Regions from separate parts of the Lysinibacillus sp. OL1 genome, predicted to be linked through region 2. Evidence: predicted binding sites of a transcription regulator. Region 2 holds the regulator's gene; the other holds the start of a gene.

Region 1 (3,431 bases), on a different contig from region 2:
TTAAATTTTTGGGACATTGTTTTAAATTCTATTCATGAAGTTCAACAATTATATGATGAATTAAAGAATAAAAATTTATTAGCTAGTCATAAAATTGGCATAGGAGGCACTTCAATGGGTGGCATCGTGACATCAGGCTGTCTGAAACTTTATGATTGGATACAAACAGCTGCAATATGCATGGGTGCACCTGGTTTTATAAAATTGGGTGAATACCAATTGCAACAATTTGCTAAAAGCGGAGTTAACTGGCCGATGTCAGAGGAAGACGTAGAAAAAATTAATGAAGCCCTTGCTAAATATGATGTCAGTTTAACACCAGAAAAATTCGCGGGTCGCCCTGTATTCTTTTGGCATGGAGAATTAGATAAAACAGTTCCTTTTCACGAAACGTATAAATTTTATGAAACATTACGGGAATACTATGAAGCAAACCCTGAATATTTAAAGTTCATGGTTAACAAAAGGGCTGGACATGCTGTACCACGTGACGGTATGCTAGCAGCTACAACATGGCTTGCACAGCATTTGGCATAACAGGGTGCATCTGCTATGATAAGGTTAACACTATGATGGAAGGAGAAATACGAATGGATCAGGATATGAAAGATAGCATGTTAGGTGCTTTAGAAAACGTAATTGATCCTGAGCTTGGCATTGATATTGTCAACTTAGGTTTAGTATATGATGTGGAATTAGATGATGAAGGTGTTGCAACTGTTACGATGACACTAACATCTATGGGCTGTCCACTTGGTCCAGTCATTGTGGATCAAGTGAATACGGCGTTAGGTGAACTTCCAGAAGTGAAAAGTACAAATGTTAATATTGTATGGAATCCGCCTTGGTCGAAAGATAAAATGTCACGCTATGCCAAAATGGCATTGGGCGTACGTTAAAATGGCTTATTTAAAACCCTGCTTATTTTTCAATAAGCAGGGTTTTTGCTTGTAACGAAACTAATCGATACGGCATATTTGTAATGGACAATTTTCACAGGCAATTTCATTTTTTAAAAATTGTAAATCATGAATGGTAATAAATCCTTTATCAAAAGTGATAATCTCATGTTTTTTTAAATCATTCAGCATACGATTAATCATTTCCCGACTTGTCGCACACAGATTTGCAATTTCTGTATTTGTTAGCTGAAAATCAATAAAAATCGAGTCATTTTCTACAGGTTTACCATACGTATTGGACAGCCGAATGAGCGTTGAAAATAGAGCACCTTTTTTACCGTTTAACACTAAATCGCGCAAACGACTCTGATGCTTTAAGTTTTCTGTTTGTAGCCACTTCATGTATTCCACCATAACTGTCGGCTGCTCTTCTAGTAAATGCTCCAAAGATTTACGACTCAAAACATACAACGTAGAGGGTTCTAAAACTTTGGCAGTCATTGAATTATAGACGAGATTACAAAATAACGAACCTTCTCCTATTATGCTGTCAGGGCCACAAATACGAATGGTTAATTCCTTACCCGTCTCGGATTCTTGGCTAATCGAAATAACACCTGATTGGATGTAATAAATTTCTTTTGCCCGTTCACCCTCTAGAAAAATTTTATTTCCTTTATTCACTTTGATAAAAACACCGTGGTTTTGAAAAAGTTCTTTAATTTTTTCAAACATATTATCCATTAAAACCATATCTCCAACACATCGCTTTCTTTTTGTAATAAATGGCGATTATTACAAAAGGATAGTGGATTTCGATACTAAAACATAGAAACATACCATTATTATAACGTAAACTTCCATAATAAGTGAAAAAATTTTAGGACGATTTCTTTGCTAAGCATTGTCGAGTGATGTAAAATAAAGTTAGTCAAAAAAGGTCAAACTTTTTTAATGAATAAGAATGGGTATATAAATAATGAGAAATATGAAAAAAAGGAGTGCTAGCTATGCAATTTCAACAAACAGACAATAAAAAACCATTAGAACAATTTGGGCGCAATTTAATTGAAGAAGTAAAAAACGGCAAGATGGATCCTGTTATCGGGCGTGATGAAGAAATTCGAAATGTAATTCGTATTCTAACACGTAAAACGAAAAATAATCCTGTATTAATCGGTGAACCAGGAGTTGGTAAAACGGCAATTGTGGAAGGTTTAGCACAGCGTATTGTTAAAGGTGATGTACCAGAAGGCTTGAAAGAATGTGTATTATATGAATTAGATATGAGTGCGTTAATCGCTGGTGCAAGTTATCGTGGACAATTTGAAGAACGCTTAAAAGGTGTGCTAAAAGAAGTAAAAGAATCAGAAGGACAAATCATTCTATTTATTGATGAAATTCATACGATCGTAGGTGCAGGAAAAACAGATGGCGCTATGGATGCAGGAAATATGCTAAAACCTATGCTAGCACGTGGTGAATTACACTGTATTGGTGCTACTACCTTAGACGAATATCGTATGTACATTGAAAAGGATCCTGCCTTAGAACGTCGATTCCAGCAAGTACTAGTACGTGAGCCATCTATAGAGGATACGGTATCCATTTTACGTGGTTTAAAGGAACGCTTTGAATTACATCACGCAGTACGTATTCATGACAGAGCAATTGTTGCGGCAGCAGAACTATCCAATCGCTATATTACAGAACGATTTTTACCTGATAAGGCCATTGATTTAATTGATGAGGCTTGTGCAATGATTCGTACAGAAATTGATTCAATGCCACAGGAATTAGACGCAGTCACACGTCGTATTATGCAGCTTGAAATTGAGGAACAGGCATTGCGTAAGGAAAAGGACGAGGCAAGTAAAAAACGTCTGGAGCAATTACGCGAAGAATTAACTAAGTTAAAAGAATCATCTAAGGGCATGCGACAACAATGGGAAGCAGAAAAAGAAAAACTACACGATATTCAGAAAAAACGTGAAACATTGGATAAATATCGTCGTGATCTAGATGAGGCAGAAAGTAAATATGATCTAAATAAAGCTGCTGAATTACGTCATGGTAAAATTCCAACACTTGAAAAAGACATTCAGGTACTTGAAAAGGAATTAGAGAACGGTGCAGAATCTCGTATTTTACGTGAAGAGGTAACAGCAGATGAAATCGCTGCAATTGTTTCACGTTGGACAGGAATCCCTGTAACAAAATTAGTAGAGGGTGAGCGTGAAAAACTATTACGTTTAAAGGATACATTACATGAACGTGTGGTTGGACAAGATACAGCAGTTCAATTAGTGACAGAAGCGGTATGGCGTGCACGTGCAGGTATCAAAGATCCACACCGACCTATTGGTAGCTTTTTATTTTTAGGTCCAACTGGTGTAGGTAAAACAGAACTTACCAAGGCACTTGCTGCACAGTTATTTGATTCAGAAGATCACTTTATTCGGATTGATATGAGTGAATACATGGAGAAACATAGTGTGTCTCGACTTGTTGGGGCTCCTCCAGGCTATG
Region 2 (3,431 bases):
GCTGTAATACTTTTTGCGCGCGTTGTGTAAAACGATTAAACATCATATAAATCCTCTCCTTTTTCCCCATTTATAGGCTTATTCGCATGTTCTTGAGATAATGTCTCACGAAGCATCTCCGCTCGTACACGATCCCGTTCAGCAGGTGGTAATGCCTCACCTGCATAGTGCTGTAAAAAACCTGGTTGCATACTAACAACACATTCATTTAAAGTCGTTGCTTGTATACCATCAATCAATTGTAAATCTACTCCTAAACGAACATTAGATAGGCAAGTAGCAGCTTCCTCACTTGTTAAAATTCTTGCATGTGTAAGGGTTCCTAAAGCTCGATATACGCGATCTTCTAGCGCAAGCTCTGCCTTTTCCATTAATTTACCTCTTGCATGCCGCTCTTTTTGAATAATCTTTTCGGCGACACTTTGTATATCTGCTAAAATATCTTCCTCTGTCTTCCCAAGTGTAATTTGGTTAGACACTTGATAAACATTCCCTAAATTTTCGCTTCCTTCACCATATATACCTCTTACAGTCATTCCTAAGCGTGTCATGGCATTTATAATTTGATTCATTTGCCCAGTTAATGTAAGGGCGGGTAAATGCATCATGACGGATGCTCGTAGACCCGTACCAATATTCGTTGGACAGCTTGTTAAATAACCAAAAGTATCTCGAAAAGCATACGGTAATACTTTCTCTAGGATACGATCAATCTTATTTGCTTGTTCATAGGCACTTTGAAGTTGAAAACTTGCTGTCATACATTGAATGCGTAAATGATCCTCTTCATTCACCATAATGCTAACGGATTCGTCTTCAGAGAGTAGTATAGAGCCCACTTGCTCTTTTTTAGCCAGTTGCGGGCTAATCAAATGCTTTTCTACAAGAATTTGACGCTGTAAAGGGGTTAAATCCTTTATAGCAAAATAAGCATAATCATTTTGAAGAGTTGGGCTATCGCTGATTGCATGTGTAACGGCCTGTTCCACTTGCAGTGCCTCATTTTCTGAAAACGCTAATGGAAAACGATAGCCATCTAAATTTCGTGCAAGGCGGATCCGTGTACTAATGACGATATCTGAGTAATCATCTTTGATATGCATCCAAGTTGGTGTCGCACGCTCTAAAAACGATTCAATCATCATGTCACATCACCACCTTCAAATTGTAGATGCTTCTCTAGCTCTTTGACTTCATCACGTAGCTTCGCCGCTTCTTCAAACTGTTCTTCATCTACGGCGGATTTCATACGCTTGCGGATATCTTCTATTTGCTTTTTAATAACATACACATTACTGCGAGCACCAGGCATTTTTCCAATGTGTTGTGGACCTGCCTGAATACGATTAAAAAGCTTTGGCAAATGATCTCCAAATGTGTCATAACAGCTTGGGCACCCGAATTTTCCTTCTTTTAAAAATTGCTTATACGAAAATCCACATTGTGGGCATGTTTGCTGTTGTGGTTGTACCTGTTGTTTTTCCCCCACCTTTTGCCATGTAGGAGAGCCAAACCAGTTAGACAATAACTGTTGAATAGATACTGGCTCTTGTTTAAACTCTGCATGAAATGGATGGAATTGTGAGGCGCAGACGTCACAATAATGATGCTCTACTTTTTGCCCACTTTGAACTTGTGTTACTGTAACTGTCGCATTACGTTGTTTACAATGTTCGCATATCATTTCCATCACCTCACTATTTTTGTTGTTCGTATTTTATTGTTGTCAGCATTGCTCGCAATATTTTTGATCGAATGACATCTCTTAATGGGAGATGCAAGTCGATCGTGGAGCGATCAATTGCTGCTAACATTAATTTCGCTTCTCGCTTGGAAATTACCTGCTCATCAATGAGTCGATAAACCAAATCTTCTGCCATTGTTTGTGATGCCCCACCTTCAATTTGCCTGAGAACATCGTCGATTAAATCAATCTGTGAATTCGCGCGGACACGTAAAATTCGAATGTATCCACCACCACCACGTTTGCTCTCAACAAGGTAACCCCGCTCGGCAGTAAATCTTGTATTAATAACATAATTTATTTGTGATGGTACACATTGAAATTTATCAGCGATTTCACTACGTTTAATTTCAATATGCCCTTCTCCACCTAATTCAAGTACTTGCTTTAAGTAACCCTCTATGATGTCTGATATATTACGCATTTTAGGAATACACCTCGCTTGCTTCACTGACTTTGACTATCTTTGACTTTCTTTGAGTATATTATACAAAACGCTTGAAAAAAATTGCAATGATTTCGCCCATAGAAAAGTGGAAAGTCTTGAAAAAGGCTTTTTAAGAGCCGAAAAGAGCCCTTTTTCGATTATTTGTTTACGGTTTAATAATTTCCTTATACACCTAATGTACCCTTATTCGTCATAGAAAAAACGCAAGCATATGCAACTAGCATATACTTGCGTCTATGAAAATTATACCCAGCGACCAACAATTGGATAACGCCAAGGTTCATCAGACAATGCTTTTACGATACCGATGATCGGTACCACAAATACCATAATGCCGAAAATGATTAAAAATGGTAAGCCAATAAGGACAAAGCTTAAACCAACAGAGATAGCAATTAAAACACCCATGACAATTTGGAATAGCAGTGCTTGAATAGAAATTGCCTTTACTTCCTCATCCGAACTAATTAAAAAGAAAATAATGGGCACTAACCATGGCGCAAAAAATGCACTTGCGTGTATGATTACTTTAGACCATTTAGTCTCCATCTATATCAACCCTTTCTTTGAACTTTATTCTATGTTTTATGTACTACTATTTACGGAACTATACCCGCAATAGTTTCACATTAAGAAAGATTTTTTAAAATTTTTTTGAAAGGCTGTGAGGAGCGTTGGAATTTAACAACACATTAGCAAATGAATATGAAAAGGGTATTCGCCGTACATTGCCTAGTTATGATGCCATGCTACGTTTAATACAAACTTTTTATCATTCTAGGCTATCAGAAAATGCTAACATGCTAGTCGTGGGAGCAGGAAGTGGCAATGAAATTATACAGCTTGCAGAAGGAAGACCTCACTGGTCATTCACTGGCATTGATCCATCAGAATCCATGCTTACTATAGCTAAAGAGCGTTTACTCACTCTTCCTAATGATATGTCATTCCATCAGGCTACAATACTTGATGCTTCGCTGCCTTCTACTCAGTATGATGCGGCAAGTTGTGTTCTCGTCTTGCATTTTATTCATGATTATAAAGAAAAGCTCGAAACAATAACAGAAATAGCAAGACATTTGAAACCTGGAGCACCATTTGTCCTTGTTTCAAAATATGGTCAGCTAGGCTCTTTAGAAACAGAACTACAATTTGATTTATGGCGTTCTTATTGGCTACAGCATACTAGACTTTCTTTATCCGATGTAGCAGAGATGGAAAAATCCATTCGTTCCCTTT

Evidence for each region. Region 2 encodes CtsR, which represses protease genes until heat stress. Its sites were predicted from a motif close to ATGGTCAATAAAGGTCAAACA; they were not measured.
Region 1: a site for CtsR is predicted at 1,830-1,850, ahead of EW028_RS19975 (ATP-dependent Clp protease ATP-binding subunit). Genes of this name have one in related genera too.

Annotation. Positions count from the first base shown of each region.
Region 1 covers NZ_SJDS01000013.1:72,346-75,776, reverse strand. Annotated here, with positions in the region: gene EW028_RS19990 (prolyl oligopeptidase family serine peptidase) at 1-537, shown strand, start outside; gene EW028_RS19985 (metal-sulfur cluster assembly factor) at 591-899, shown strand; gene EW028_RS19980 (Crp/Fnr family transcriptional regulator) at 960-1,646, opposite strand; gene EW028_RS19975 (ATP-dependent Clp protease ATP-binding subunit) at 1,913-3,431, shown strand, end outside.
Region 2 covers NZ_SJDS01000010.1:139,588-143,018, reverse strand. Annotated here, with positions in the region: gene EW028_RS17650 (ATP-dependent Clp protease ATP-binding subunit) at 1-46, opposite strand, end outside; gene mcsB (protein-arginine kinase McsB) at 36-1,145, opposite strand; gene EW028_RS17640 (UvrB/UvrC motif-containing protein) at 1,142-1,684, opposite strand; gene EW028_RS17635 (CtsR family transcriptional regulator) at 1,698-2,168, opposite strand; gene EW028_RS17630 (DUF4870 domain-containing protein) at 2,436-2,741, opposite strand; gene EW028_RS17625 (class I SAM-dependent methyltransferase) at 2,867-3,431, shown strand, end outside.